4 regions of the Kribbella flavida DSM 17836 genome follow, and region 4 is predicted to be linked to each of the others. Evidence: predicted binding sites of a transcription regulator. Region 4 holds the regulator's gene; each other region holds the start of a gene.

What was found. The regulator HrcA, encoded in region 4, represses chaperone genes, less so after heat shock. The targets are predictions, from matches to a motif close to TTGGCACTCGNNNNNNNCGAGTGCCAA.
Region 1: groES (co-chaperone GroES) is a predicted target of HrcA. The motif match lies at 1,064-1,090, and genes of this name have one in related genera.
Region 2: KFLA_RS39555 (FmdB family zinc ribbon protein) is a predicted target of HrcA. The motif match lies at 1,930-1,956, and genes of this name have one in related genera.
Region 3: groL (chaperonin GroEL) is a predicted target of HrcA. The motif match lies at 2,196-2,222, and genes of this name have one in related genera.

The regions. Positions count from the first base shown of each region.
Region 1 is NC_013729.1:6,475,057-6,478,303, reverse strand. Features, by position in the region: gene KFLA_RS29935 (class I SAM-dependent methyltransferase) at 1-258, opposite strand, end outside; gene KFLA_RS29930 (peptidoglycan-binding domain-containing protein) at 281-901, opposite strand; gene groES (co-chaperone GroES) at 1,231-1,527, shown strand; gene groL (chaperonin GroEL) at 1,675-3,247, shown strand, end outside.
Region 2 is NC_013729.1:6,211,377-6,214,623, forward strand. Features, by position in the region: gene KFLA_RS28645 (hypothetical protein) at 1-1,796, opposite strand, end outside; gene KFLA_RS39555 (FmdB family zinc ribbon protein) at 1,976-2,332, shown strand; gene KFLA_RS28665 (CpaB family protein) at 2,411-3,022, shown strand; gene mscL (large conductance mechanosensitive channel protein MscL) at 3,169-3,247, shown strand, end outside.
Region 3 is NC_013729.1:6,430,684-6,433,930, forward strand. Features, by position in the region: gene KFLA_RS29725 (DinB family protein) at 1-258, shown strand, start outside; gene groL (chaperonin GroEL) at 388-2,013, opposite strand; gene KFLA_RS29735 (MmcQ/YjbR family DNA-binding protein) at 2,342-2,680, opposite strand; gene KFLA_RS29740 (PspC domain-containing protein) at 2,824-3,153, shown strand.
Region 4 is NC_013729.1:2,524,333-2,527,579, reverse strand. Features, by position in the region: gene KFLA_RS11955 (16S rRNA (uracil(1498)-N(3))-methyltransferase) at 1-192, opposite strand, end outside; gene dnaJ (molecular chaperone DnaJ) at 207-1,343, opposite strand; gene hrcA (heat-inducible transcriptional repressor HrcA) at 1,372-2,391, opposite strand; gene KFLA_RS11940 (Gfo/Idh/MocA family protein) at 2,488-3,247, opposite strand, start outside.

The DNA of each region.
Region 1 (3,247 bases), 3.6 Mb from region 4:
GACAGTGGAACGCGTGGACTGCTCCAGCCCGTCCGGCGTGAAGTACATGCGCGCTGCGTCGGCCGCACCGAACTTGGCGACCGCCCGGTGCCGCAGAGACGCCTGAGTGACCGCTGCGGTCACCACAGCCGCGTCGTACCGGCGGCGGAGCTTCTCGACCAGCTGCAGCTCGTTGCCCGGTGTGAACGCGGCGCAGGCTTCCGCCAACGCGTCAGCACCCGGCGGTGCGAGCAGCGCCGTGATCGAGTCGGGTGTCACGCGCCCATTCTGCGCTGGTGGTTCAGACCGGGCTGTAGCAGCCGCTGCTCCAGATCCGTTTGGCCGAGTGGTAGAGACGCCAGTTCATCGTCGAGCGGGTCTGCGGTCCGTAGATACCGTCAGCGGCGAGCTTGTGGCGCTTCTGCACCTGCATGACGATCGCGCGGGTGTTGCTGCCGTAGACGCCGTCGATGGTGAGCTTGCTGCCGTAGCAGTAGTTCAGGTTGCGCTGCAGGGTCCGGATGGCGGTATCGGGATCGCCGAACCGCTCACCGCCGCGGTGCGGGTTGTCGCCGTACCGCAGGTTGCACCGGGTGTTGCTGCTCTCCCAGACCGATGGCAGCGGCACGCCCCAGCCGTTCGAGGCCGCTACCAGTCGAGCACTGCGGCACTGCTCCAGCCCGGCCGCAGCAGCAGTCCGTACGCCGGCGTCTCCGGCGTCGCCGGCGGCGTCTCCGGCTGTGTTCGGCGCAGCTGCGGGTGCGCCGGCTGCTGGGGGCTGCTTCTCGGAGGCGGGGTCCGGGCGGTCACCTGCCGCGGCGAGGCCGGCGACGGCGATCGGGCTGATCACGAGCGCGGCGACCGCGACCAGGGCCCGGGTGGACGGCTTGGACGGTTTCGGGAACGCGAAGCGAAGTTTCATCTGGGCTCCTCGTGCTGTGATCCCGGCCGGGCGGGACCCTCACCGAGAACGGTCCCATGTCCGAACGGGAAGTCCCAGCCCTCGATCGCGGAATGTACCGGCTCGCTCACCCTCCCGGACGGCCGCCGGACGGCCCGGCCTTGTTCGCCGCGGGCGGACTTTCTGGCACTCGAGTTGACCGAGTGCTAATCGCGGCCTAGATTCGTTGTTGGCACTCTCCACCCGAGGGTGCCAGCGGCCCCGGCCCCTGACCCCCGCGACGGCACGGGCGGGACGGCCGCCTGACGCAGGGTGAACACAGACAAGAACTCGACCGTGGAGGTCAGCAAGTGTCGGTCACGATCAAGCCGCTCGAGGACCGTATCCTCGTTGCGCCGCTCGAAGCCGAGCAGACCACGAAGTCCGGCCTGGTGATCCCGGACACCGCCAAGGAGAAGCCGCAGGAGGGCGAGGTCCTCGCCGTCGGCCCCGGCCGCATCGACGACAACGGCAACCGCGTCCCGCTGGACGTCGCCGTCGGCGACAAGGTCATCTACTCCAAGTACGGCGGCACCGAGGTCAAGTACGACGGCCAGGACTACCTGATCCTGGGCGCGCGCGACATCCTCGCCATCGTCAGCAAGTGACGTACCGGCGCGACGCCTCGCGTCGCGCCACTGGCTCGCTGTTCCTGACTGACACCGCCCCGGTGCCGATCACCGGCGCCGGGGCGGAGTCAGTCAGGGGCCGCTGAGCCGCATCGGACAAGCATTCAGAGAGGGACTGGTTTTTCCATGCCGAAGATCCTCGAGTTCGACGAGAACGCGCGGCGCGCCCTGGAGCGTGGCGTCGACAAGCTCGCGAACACGGTGAAGGTGACGCTGGGGCCCAAGGGCCGCTACGTCGTGCTGGACAAGAAGTGGGGTGCACCGACCATCACCAACGACGGCGTCACCGTCGCCCGTGAGGTCGAGCTGGACGACCCGTTCGAGAACCTCGGCGCGCAGCTGGCCAAGGAGGTGGCGACCAAGACCAACGACGTCGCCGGTGACGGGACCACCACCGCCACGGTGCTCGCCCAGGCGCTGGTGCACGAGGGCCTGCGGGCCGTCGCCGCCGGGGTCAACCCGATGGGCCTGAAGAAGGGCATCGAGGCCGCCGTCGAGGCCGTCTCGGCCCGGCTGGTCGAGACCGCGCGGCCGGTCGACGACAAGGGCGACATGGCCCACGTCGCCACCATCTCCGCCCGCGACGCCGAGATCGGCGGCCTGATCGCCGACGCCTTCGACAAGGTCGGCAAGGACGGCGTGATCACCGTCGAGGAGTCGAACACCTTCGGCACCGAGCTCGAGTTCACCGAAGGCATGCAGTTCGACAAGGGCTTCATCTCGCCCTACTTCATCACCGACGCCGAGGCCGGCGAAGCGGTGCTGGACGACCCGTACATCCTGATCAACCAGGGCAAGATCTCCGCCGTCGCGGACCTGCTGCCGCTGCTGGAGAAGGTCGTCCAGTCCGGCAAGACCCTGCTGATCATCGCCGAGGACGTCGAGGCCGAGGCCCTGTCGACCCTGGTCGTGAACAAGATCCGCGGCAACTTCACCTCCGTCGCCGTCAAGGCGCCGGGCTTCGGTGACCGCCGCAAGGCGATGCTGGAGGACCTCGCCGCCCTCACCGGCGCGCAGGTGATCGCTCCCGAGGTCGGCCTCAAGCTGGACCAGGTCGGTCTCGAGGTGCTCGGCACCGCCCGCCGCATCGTGGTCAGCAAGGACAACACGACCGTCGTCGAGGGTGCCGGCAAGTCCGACGACATCGAGGCCCGGGTCAACCAGATCAAGGCCGAGATCGAGCGCACCGACTCCGACTGGGACCGCGAGAAGCTGCAGGAGCGGCTGGCCAAGCTGGCCGGTGGCGTCTGCGTGATCAAGGTCGGCGCGGCCACCGAGGTCGAGCTCAAGGAGAAGAAGCACCGCATCGAGGACGCCGTGTCGGCGACCCGCGCGGCGATCGAGGAGGGCATCGTCGCCGGTGGCGGCTCGGCTCTCGTGCACGCCGCCGCGGTGCTGGAGGACAACCTGGGCCTGGAGGGCGACGAGCTCGCCGGTGTCCGGATCGTCCGCAAGGCGATCGTCGAGCCGCTGCGCTGGATCGCCGAGAACGGCGGCTACGAGGGCTACGTCGTCACCGCCAAGGTGGCCGAGCTCGAGGTCGGCAGCGGCTTCAACGCCGCCACCGGTGAGTACGGCGACCTGCTCGGCCAGGGTGTCCTGGACCCGGTCAAGGTCACCCGTTCCGCGCTCGCCAACGCCGGCTCCATCGCGGCGCTGCTGCTCACCACGGAAACGCTGATCGTCGACAAGCCCGAGG
Region 2 (3,247 bases), 3.7 Mb from region 4:
TGCCGCCTGGTCTGCCGGCACTCCGGCCGATCCGGCCCGGCGACGCAGACGCGGTCGGCGAACGTGGTCACCACCGTCTCCGGGAGGTGGACGGCCGCCACGCCGAAGACCACCAGGACGCCGAGGCCGAGTGCTACCGCCCGCTCGCCGGTGCGCCTCAGGACGAGCGTGACCAGGGCGGCGACCAGGAACACGGTGGCCCACGGCCAGAGCACCTGGACGCTGACGGCGAGAATGCCTTGGCTGAGGCGCGGCTTGGTCGGTGTCAGCGCGGAGAGCACCTTGGCCAGCACCATGCCGGCGGCCAGCGCCAGGAGCACGCGAGGAACGAGCTGGCGCAGGCGCAGGCCGCCGAGAAGGAGCGTGAGCCCCCACACCGAGGCCGCGATGGCGATCGGGAAGGCTGCGCGGACGAAGTACAGCTGGCTGTAGCCGGGATGGCGGAAGACCGCGCCTGCCACCACGCCAACGAGCACGAAGCTGACCAGGAAGACGGCGTCGGGTGACTTCCAGCGGCGCTCCCGGAGGAAGCCCAGCATGCCGAGGCCGCCGAGCGCCCAGGAGACCAGCAGCGTGGTGCCCGTCGTACCCAGGACCGCAATGGCCGCCGGTTCGCCGTGGTAGCGGGAACCGAAGCCGACCTGCCCGGCCAGCGCGTGGAAGCTCTGCCCGGGTCCCCAGGCAACTCCGGATGAGCCTGCGCTGAACAGCACGGCCTGGGCGAAGACGAACGTCGCCAGCACTGTGAGCCCCAGTGCTACCGAGGCGCGATCCACTCGACGGGTCACTGCGAAGCGAGCGACCACGGCCAGGCCGACCGCGGCGACCAGCAAGGGCACGAACGAGGCCTTGGCGCCGGCGAGTGCTGCCAAGCCGACGACCAGGAGCACCCAGTGACTCCTCCTGGTGTCGCCGCGGAGTACGCAGACGATCAGCCAGACGACCGGGAACGCCAGCACGACGGCGAACGCGTGCGTGAGGCTGTACATCAGCACGCCGCTCGAGTACGCCGCTTGGCTGATCAGGTCGCGGCCGTTCCAGCCGTAGACGTCGAAGCTGGACACGGTCAGCAGCAGCCAGGCGGCCAGCGGGCCCGCCCAGGACTTGCGCGCCAGCCGAGTCGCCAAGGCCGCCACCGCGAGCACTGGGACCAGAGCCGCTGTGACCGGGATCAGGCGGCGGAGAAGGAGGTCCAGCTCGATCCCGGTCAGCCAGTTCGCCGCCGCGAGCTCGGCGTGCAGGAACCAGTGGTAACTGAGCGACTCCCCGATGACGAAGGGGATCTGACCGGGCATGTGGTGCTTCAGCTCGGCGGCGAGCGCCAACTGGTACGGCAGGTCGCTGTACTGGAAGGCGGCGTCGGGGAAGGCGATGGGCTCGATCTGGAGCCCACTGCGCATGATCACCCAGAGGCCCAGCACCGCAGCGGCCGCGACACTCCAGGCCCACCACGCCGGCATCGGCGGCCGGCTACTCCGCCAGTGGGCGCGGAGGCTCCGCACCGCGACGAAGGCAACGACTGTCACCACCGGCACGGCTACCGGCAGCAGCGGGAGCCCAATGGCCCGGCCGGGGATGTAGGTGAGGATCGACAGCGCGAAGCCGAGACCCGTGCCGAAGGCCAGGTCCGCCGGGAAGCCGTCCTGGTTTCCACGGCCCCACCGCCACAGCAGGACGCCTGGCAGCATGATGCCAAGTCCCAGGTAGACGCTGTAGAGCAGTACGTCGCCCCATGGCGTCCCGAAGGCTCCGGTCAGGCCCGCAGCCCCGGCCCAGACCAGTGCTCCCGGCGCCATCCGGCTCGCCGACCGCGCACAACTTTTCAGTTCCCGCCCCAGTGGTCCCACAGACTGAAGATGCTTCCTGGGGCCTGCCGGTTCGCTCGGTCCGCAGATCCGAGTTGGAATACTTCGCCGCTCTGCCGCATTATTAGCAGTCGAGTAGCAAGAGTGCCAGCGGCCTGAAGGGGAATGACGTGCCGACGTACCAGTACCAGTGCACCGACTGCGGCGAAGCGCTCGAGGTCCGGCAGAGCTTCACCGACGACGCCCTGACCGTCTGCCCGAACTGCGACGGCACCCTGCGCAAGGTGTTCAACGCGGTGGGCGTCGTGTTCAAGGGCTCCGGGTTCTACCGCACCGACAGCCGCTCGTCGGGCAGCAGCACGGTCGGCGCGAAGTCCGACTCCTCGTCCACGTCCGCGTCGAGCTCGTCGTCCTCGGACTCGTCCAAGTCGTCGTCCGCGGCCTCTTCCTCGTCGTCCTCGTCCTCGTCGTCATCCTCGTCCTCGTCCGGCTCCTCGGGCTCGGGGTCCTCCTCCAGCGCTGCCTGATCCCCTTCCCGGGGGCGCTGTCCCCGGCCTGTGGACAACGGAAGCTGCTCGGCCGCGGAAACTCGTACTTTCCCTGGCATGACGAACTCCTTCCTGCACGACCTGGTCCGCGCCGCCCGTTGGCACCGCCGGCTCCTCGCCGGCCTCTTCGCGGCCGCCGCCGTCTACTTCGCGCTGGTCGCGGTCTCGCCGCCACCGGCCGCCTCCACACCGGTCCTGGCCGCCGCCCGGGACCTGCCCGGCGGCCTCACCCCCGCCGCGGGCGACATCCGGACGCTGCGGCTACCGACCTCGACCGTCCCTGCGGGCGTCCTGCCACCAGGCACAGACCTGTCCCACCGGGTCCTGGCCACCGCCGTCCGGTCCGGCGAGCCGTTGACCGACGCCCGGTTCCTGACACCGACGGCGGTCCCACCCGGCCTGCTCGCCTATCCCCTCCGCTTGGACGACGCCGACATCGCAGCCCTGCTCCGCCCCGGCGACCGCATCGACCTGTACGCCGCCTCGGCCACCGCCGACGCATCCGCGACGAGACTGGCCGAGGCGGTTCCGATCCTGGCCCTGCCCGCGCCGACCCGCAGTACCGGCGCTCTGGTCGTACTCGCCGCGTCGCCCGGTACCGCCGCCCGGCTGGCCCAGGCCTCGGCGAACACCCGACTGACCGTCGCGCTCACTCCCGACACGAGCTGACCCGGCCCTTTCACTGAGCGGACATCTGCGGCTACGATCCGCGATCGCCCGGCGCGCTCCCTCGCCTGCCCTCCGGCGGAGTCCTACCTTGTCCCGGTACACACCGCCGTGGGGCCGATGGGCCCTCTTCGTGGAGGCAGAAAGAGATGCTCAAGGGCTTCAAGGAATTCCTGATGCGCGGCAACGTGCTGGACCTGGCGATCGCCGTCGTGATCGGCACCGCTT
Region 3 (3,247 bases), 3.7 Mb from region 4:
GGCACCCGCGACTGGATGCACCACCTGCGCGACGAGTGGTCGGTCGTGCTCGAGGACTCCTCCCGACTGACGCTGCCCGCGGCGTTCCCGTGGTCGCCGGAGTCAGGCCGCAGTCACGCCGATCTCTACGCCTGGGTGAACGCCGAGCTGATGAAGAACGCCGCCGAGATCGGCCAGCTCCGGCTGCTGCGCGCCGCCCACCGGCCGCCCGCCCCCTCGGTCCTCCACCCGGACAAAGAGTTTCCGGACGGCATCTGACCGGCTGATCTCACCGGCACCTGAGCACCGGCACCTGAGCACCGGCACCTGAGCACGACAGAAGGCGGCCCCGGGCTGGGACCCGGGACCGCCTTCGCTGTCGTGCGTGGTACTACCGACTTCGGTGGATCAGAAGTCCATGCCGCCCATGTCGGGGGCGCCACCCGGAGCGGCCGAGGCCTTCTCCGGCTTGTCGGCGATGACCGCCTCGGTGGTGAGGAACAGGGCCGCGATCGAGGCCGCGTTCTGCAGCGCCGAGCGGGTCACCTTGGCGGGGTCGATGATGCCGGTGGCGATCAGGTCGACGTACTCGCCGGTCGCGGCGTTCAGACCGTGACCCGGCTCGAGGTTGCGGACCTTCTCCACCACGACGCCACCCTCGAGGCCGGCGTTGACGGCGATCTGCTTCAGCGGCGCCTCGACGGCGTGCCGAACGATCTGCGCACCGGTCGCCTCGTCGCCCTCGAGCTCCAGCTTCTCGAACGCCTTCACCGACGCCTGCAGCAGCGCGACGCCACCACCGGCGACGATGCCCTCCTCGACGGCCGCCTTCGCGTTGCGCACGGCGTCCTCGATGCGGTGCTTGCGCTCCTTCAGCTCGACCTCGGTGGCCGCGCCGACCTTGATCACCGCGACGCCGCCGGCCAGCTTGGCCAGCCGCTCCTGCAGCTTCTCGCGGTCGTAGTCGGAGTCCGACTTCTCGATCTCGGCGCGGATCTGGTTGACCCGGCCCTGGATCGAGTCGGCGTCGCCGGTGCCCTCGACGATGGTGGTCTCGTCCTTGGTGACGACCACCTTGCGGGCCTGGCCGAGCAGCTCCAGGTCCACGGTGTCGAGCTTGAGGCCGACCTCTTCGGAGATGACCTGGCCGCCGGTGAGGATGGCGATGTCGGTCAGCATGGCCTTGCGGCGGTCACCGAAGCCCGGCGCCTTGACGGCGACGGTCTTGAAGGTGCCCTTGATCTTGTTCACGACCAGGGTCGCCAGCGCCTCGCCCTCGAGGTCCTCGGCGATGATCGCCAGCGGCTTGCCGGTCTGCATGACCTTCTCCAGCACCGGGACCAGGTCCTTGATGCTCGAGATCTTGCTGTTCACCACGAGGATGTACGGGTCGTCGAGAACCGCTTCCATCCGCTCGGTGTCGGTCACGAAGTACGGCGAGATGTAGCCCTTGTCGAAGCGCATGCCCTCGGTGAGCTCGAGCTCCAGACCGAAGGTGTTGCTCTCCTCGACGGTGATGACACCTTCCTTGCCGACCTTGTCCATCGCCTCGGCGATGATCTGGCCGACCTGGGTGTCGGCGGCCGAGATCGAGGCGGTCGCAGCGATCTGCTCCCGGGTCTCGACCGGCTTGGCCAGCGCCAGCAGCTGCTCGCTGACGGCCTCGGTCGCCTTCTCGATGCCCTTCTTCAGGCCCATCGGGTTGGCGCCGGCGGCGACGTTGCGCAGACCCTCGCGGACGAGAGCCTGGGCCAGCACGGTGGCGGTGGTGGTGCCGTCACCCGCGACGTCGTCGGTCTTCTTGGCAACTTCCTTGACGAGCTCGGCCCCGATCTTCTCGTACGGGTCCTCGAGCTCGATCTCCTTGGCGATGGAGACACCGTCGTTGGTGATCGTGGGGGCGCCCCACTTCTTCTCCAGGACGACGTTGCGGCCCTTGGGGCCAAGCGTCACCTTGACGGCGTCGGCGAGGGTGTTCATTCCCCGCTCGAGGCCGCGGCGCGCCTCTTCGTTGAAAGAAATCAGCTTGGGCATTCTCCGCGAGTCCTCCCGCGTCGAGTTCTGGTGGTTCAGCCGGCCGGATGCCCGCGACGGACGGCACCGGCGTCGCGGCGGTCACGTCCCGCCCCGTCTCCGGCGCCTCATCGAGGCCGTCTTCGTACGTACTCAACGGGCAAGCTGGTTATCACTCTCGCCCAGTGAGTGCTAACCAAGTATTAGCACTCGACCCCAGCGAGTGCAAGCCGGGCCAGGCCCGCCGGGCGTTGCGCTGCGAGCGTGACGCTCGACGTCTCTGCGGCCACTCCGAACCGCTGGAACGACGTAGGCGCGCTGGGTCCTGGTGCGCCGCGAGGTGTAGGGCTCACTCCGGCTCCAGCTGGGCGATCAGGTACTTCGGGGCGTTCAGTCGCCACGCCTCGGTGATCAGCTCGGCGACCTCCTCGTCGTCGGCACCGGCCAGGTCGATCGACAGCCAGCCGAACCGGCCGGACTCCCACCAGGACGCGTACACCTCTGGATTCTCGGCGATCATCGCCTGCTGCTCCTCGCGCAACGCCTTGAGGAAGAGCGTCGACTCGTCCTCCGACAGGTAGGCGAAGCCCTTCTTCCGGACTTTGTACGCCGGCTGACCGGCCCAGCCCTCGTGCTCCTCCGCCCCTGGCAACCGCAGCACCAGGTCCTGCACCGCCCTCGCGTCCATACCGCGAAGCTAACTCCCCGGACCGACAGTTCCGGTCCATAAGTCGTCAGGGGCGGCGATCCCCCACGGCCAGGGGTCGGGTCAGGGGTCAGTCGGTACCGATCCCGATGTGCCGGGCGGCCTCCGGGCAGCACAGTAGAGACATGACGAACAACAGCGCACCCTTCTCGAACCTGTCCGGCAAGACCCTCCGCCGCTCGCGCGACCAGCGGATGCTGTCCGGAGTCTCCGGCGGCATCGCGGAGTACCTGAACATCGACGCCACCCTGGTCCGGCTGGGCATCGTCGGGCTCACCCTGATCACCGGCGGTGGCGCCCTGCTCGGCTACGTGGCCGCCTGGATCGTGATGCCGGAGGCTGACGGCAAGGCGGTCTGGCAGAGCACCCAGCAGCCGCAGCAGCCCCAGCCGCAGCCGACCCCGGAGGCGGACATCGCCGCCCGGATCTACGACGAGAAGCCGCCGGCCGCGTGACCCGCTCGCCACGGCAGCAGTGAAGGAGTAGCGGTCACCGGCCGGCGCCCAGCGCCGGCCCCCGCACCACCACACTGCTGCCGTGCTGGCCAAC
Region 4 (3,247 bases):
CTTCGAGGCCGCGACCACGGCACCTTCGGCGAACGACCCGCGCCCGTCGGTCAGCCGCAGGCGCTCCCCCATCCCGATCCGGCGGACGACCGCCGCGTGCCGGCCCTCGGGTCCGTCCAGGGTCAGCTCGTCCCCGGCACCGGTCGCGGAACCGGCGCCGAGGTCGGCCAGGTGGAAGACGGGAAGTCCCATACCGGGTGACGGTTTCAGTGCGCGCCGAAGGCGTCGCGAAGCCGCCCGAAGACGCCCTTGTGCGCGGCCTGGACCTGGCCCTGCGGCCGCTCCTCACCGCGGACCTCGGCCAGCTGACGCAGCAGCGCCGCCTGCTCGTCGTCGAGCCGGGTCGGCGTCTCGACGATCACCTGCACGATCAGGTCACCCCGGCCGGCGTGCCGCAGCCGCGGCACACCCCGCGCGGTCAGCGTCATCGTCGTGCCGGACTGGGTGCCAGGCCGCACCTCCAGCGGTGTGGTCTCACCCTCCAGCGTCGGCAGGTTGATCGTCGTACCGAGCGCGGCCGCGGTCATCGGCAGCGTCACCGTGCAGTGCAGGTCGTCGCCGCTGCGGGTGAAGATCTCGTGCGGCTCGACCTCGATCTCGACGTACAGGTCGCCGGCCGGTCCGCCGCCGGGGCCGACCTCGCCCTGGCCGGACAGCTGCACCCGGGTGCCGCTGTCCACGCCGCCGGGGATCTTGACCGTGACGGTCCGTCGGGACCGGACCCGGCCGTCGCCGGAGCACTCGACGCACGGGTTCGGGATGGTGGTGCCGAAGCCGCGGCAGTTCGGGCACGGCCGCATCGTGCGGACCTCGCCGAGGAACGAGCGCTGCGTGTGCGTCACCTCGCCGCGACCGTGGCAGATCTCGCAGGTGACCGGCTCGGACCCGGCCGCCGCGCCGGAGCCGGAGCAGGTCGGGCAGAGCACCGCGGTGTCGACCTTGAGCTCGCGGGTGGTCCCGAAGGCCGCCTCGCTCAGGTCGATCCGCAGCGGGATCAGCGCGTCCTGGCCCCGCCGGGTCCGCGGCCGCGGCCCACGGGTCGCCCCGCCGGTCTGGCCGAAGAAGGCGTCCATGATGTCGGTGAAGGTGAACGCCTGGCCGAAGCCGGGGCCGCCGGCGCCGGCACTCGCGAACGGGTCGCCGCCGAGATCGTGCACCTGCTTCTTCTGCGGATCGCTGAGCACCTGGAACGCGCGGCCGATCTCCTGGAACTTCGCGTGCGCGTCCTCGGAGTCGTTCACGTCCGGGTGGTACTGGCGGGCCAGCTTGCGGTAGGCCTTCTTGATCTCGTCCTGGGAGGCGTCACGGCTGACGCCCAGGACGGCGTAGTAATCGGTGCTCATGCTCCAGACCAGAGGTAGGGGAAAGTCATCAGGAGTCGGCCAGGATCTGGCTGACGTACCGCGCGACGGCGCGGACCGCGCCCATCGTGCTCGGATAGTCCATGTGGGTCGGGCCGACGATGCCGAGCGTGGCCAGCGCCTCCGACTTGGAGCCGTACCCGGTCGCGACCACCGAGGTGGTGGCCAGTTCCTCGTACGGGTTCTCGTGCCCGATCCGGACCGTCAGGGTCTGCGGATGGGTCGCCTCGCCCAGCAGCTTGAGCAGGATCACGTGCTCCTCGAGCGCTTCCAGCACCGGCTTCACGTTGCGCTCGAAGTCGTCGCCGTACCGGGTGAGGTTGGCCGCGCCGCCGACCGCGATCCGCTGCTCGCCCTCGTCGGTGAAGGCCTCCAGCAGGGTCGTCACGATCGCCGTGACCAGCGCCCGGTCGGCCGGCTGGAAGGTGTCGGGCAGCCCGGCCAGCGCGCCGGCCGCCTCGGACAGCCGCTGACCGGTGAGCGCGGTGTTCAGCCGAGAGCGCAGGTCGGCGATCAGCTGCTCGTCGACGTCGTCCGGCGCCTCGACGATCCGCTGCTCTACCCGGCCGGTGCTCGTGATCAGCACCAGCAGCAGCCGCCGCGGCGTCATCGTGACCACCTCGACGTGCCGCACGCTGGAGCGGGTCAGTGTCGGGTACTGCACGATCGCGACCTGCCGGGTGATCTGGGCCAGCAGCCGCACCGTCCGGCGGACCACGTCGTCCAGGTCGACCGCGCCGCCGAGAAAGGACGAGATCGCCTTCTTCTCGGCCGGCGACAAGGTCTTGACCGTGCTCAGCTTGTCGACGAACAGCCGGTACCCGGCGTCGGTCGGGATCCGGCCGGCGCTGGTGTGCGGCTGGGTGATGTACCCCTCCTCCTCCAGCGCGGCCATGTCGTTACGCACCGTGGCCGGGGAGACACCGAGGTTGTGCCGGTCGACCAGCGTCTTCGAGCCGACCGGCTCGTGCGTCGCCACGTAGTCCTCGACGATGGCCCGGAGGACGTCCAGTTTGCGTTCGTCCAGCACGCGCACCACCCTCTCTCAGCATCGGCCCAGCATCTCTCGACTGGCACTCAGACAGCCCGAGTGCCAGTCTACCGAGCCGTAGCGACAGATGGCTCGTCAGGCTGTTTCGGGGGAGGCTCCCAACGGTACTGCGGCCGGCCGGTCGACCGTACTCGCGACGTCCACCGGCTGGTCCTGGGCGGCCGCTTCGAGCAGCGACTCCAGGACGTCGAGCACGTGGTACGCCAGCGCTCCGTCGGCCCGGTGCGGCTCACCGGTGCGGATGGCGCGGGCCATGTCGGCGACACCGACCCCGCGGCCTGCCCCGGCGTACCCGCCGGCCACCGGGAGCGGGGTCCAGTCCCGCTGGGTGGCGGTGGCGAGCTCGACGGTGCCGTCGAAGTGGTTGGGGTCGGGCACCGACAGGCTGCCTTCGGTGCCGTGGATCTCGATCCGGGGCAGCCGCGCGGCCCACACGTCGAACGACATCAGCACGGTCGTCAGCGCGCCCGAGGCGTGCTCGAGAATGCCGGTGACATGGGTCGGCACGTCCACCGCGAACGTCGTGCCGGCCCGGGGCCCGGTGTGCACCTTGCGCTGCTCCTGCGAGCGCCCGGCGCGCCCGGTGACCCGGCGAACCGGGCCGAGCAGCGTGACCAGACTGGTCACGTAGTACGGGCCCATGTCGAGCAGCGGTCCGCCGCCGGCCTGGTAGTAGAACTCCGGCGCCGGGTGCCACAGCTCGTGGCCGGGCGTGACGAACGCCGCAGTCGCCGCCGTGGGTACGCCGATGTCGCCGCGGTCGATCGCCGCCCGGGCGGTCTGCGTGCCGGTGCCGAGCACGGTGTCGGGCGCACAGCCGATGCGCAGGTTGTTG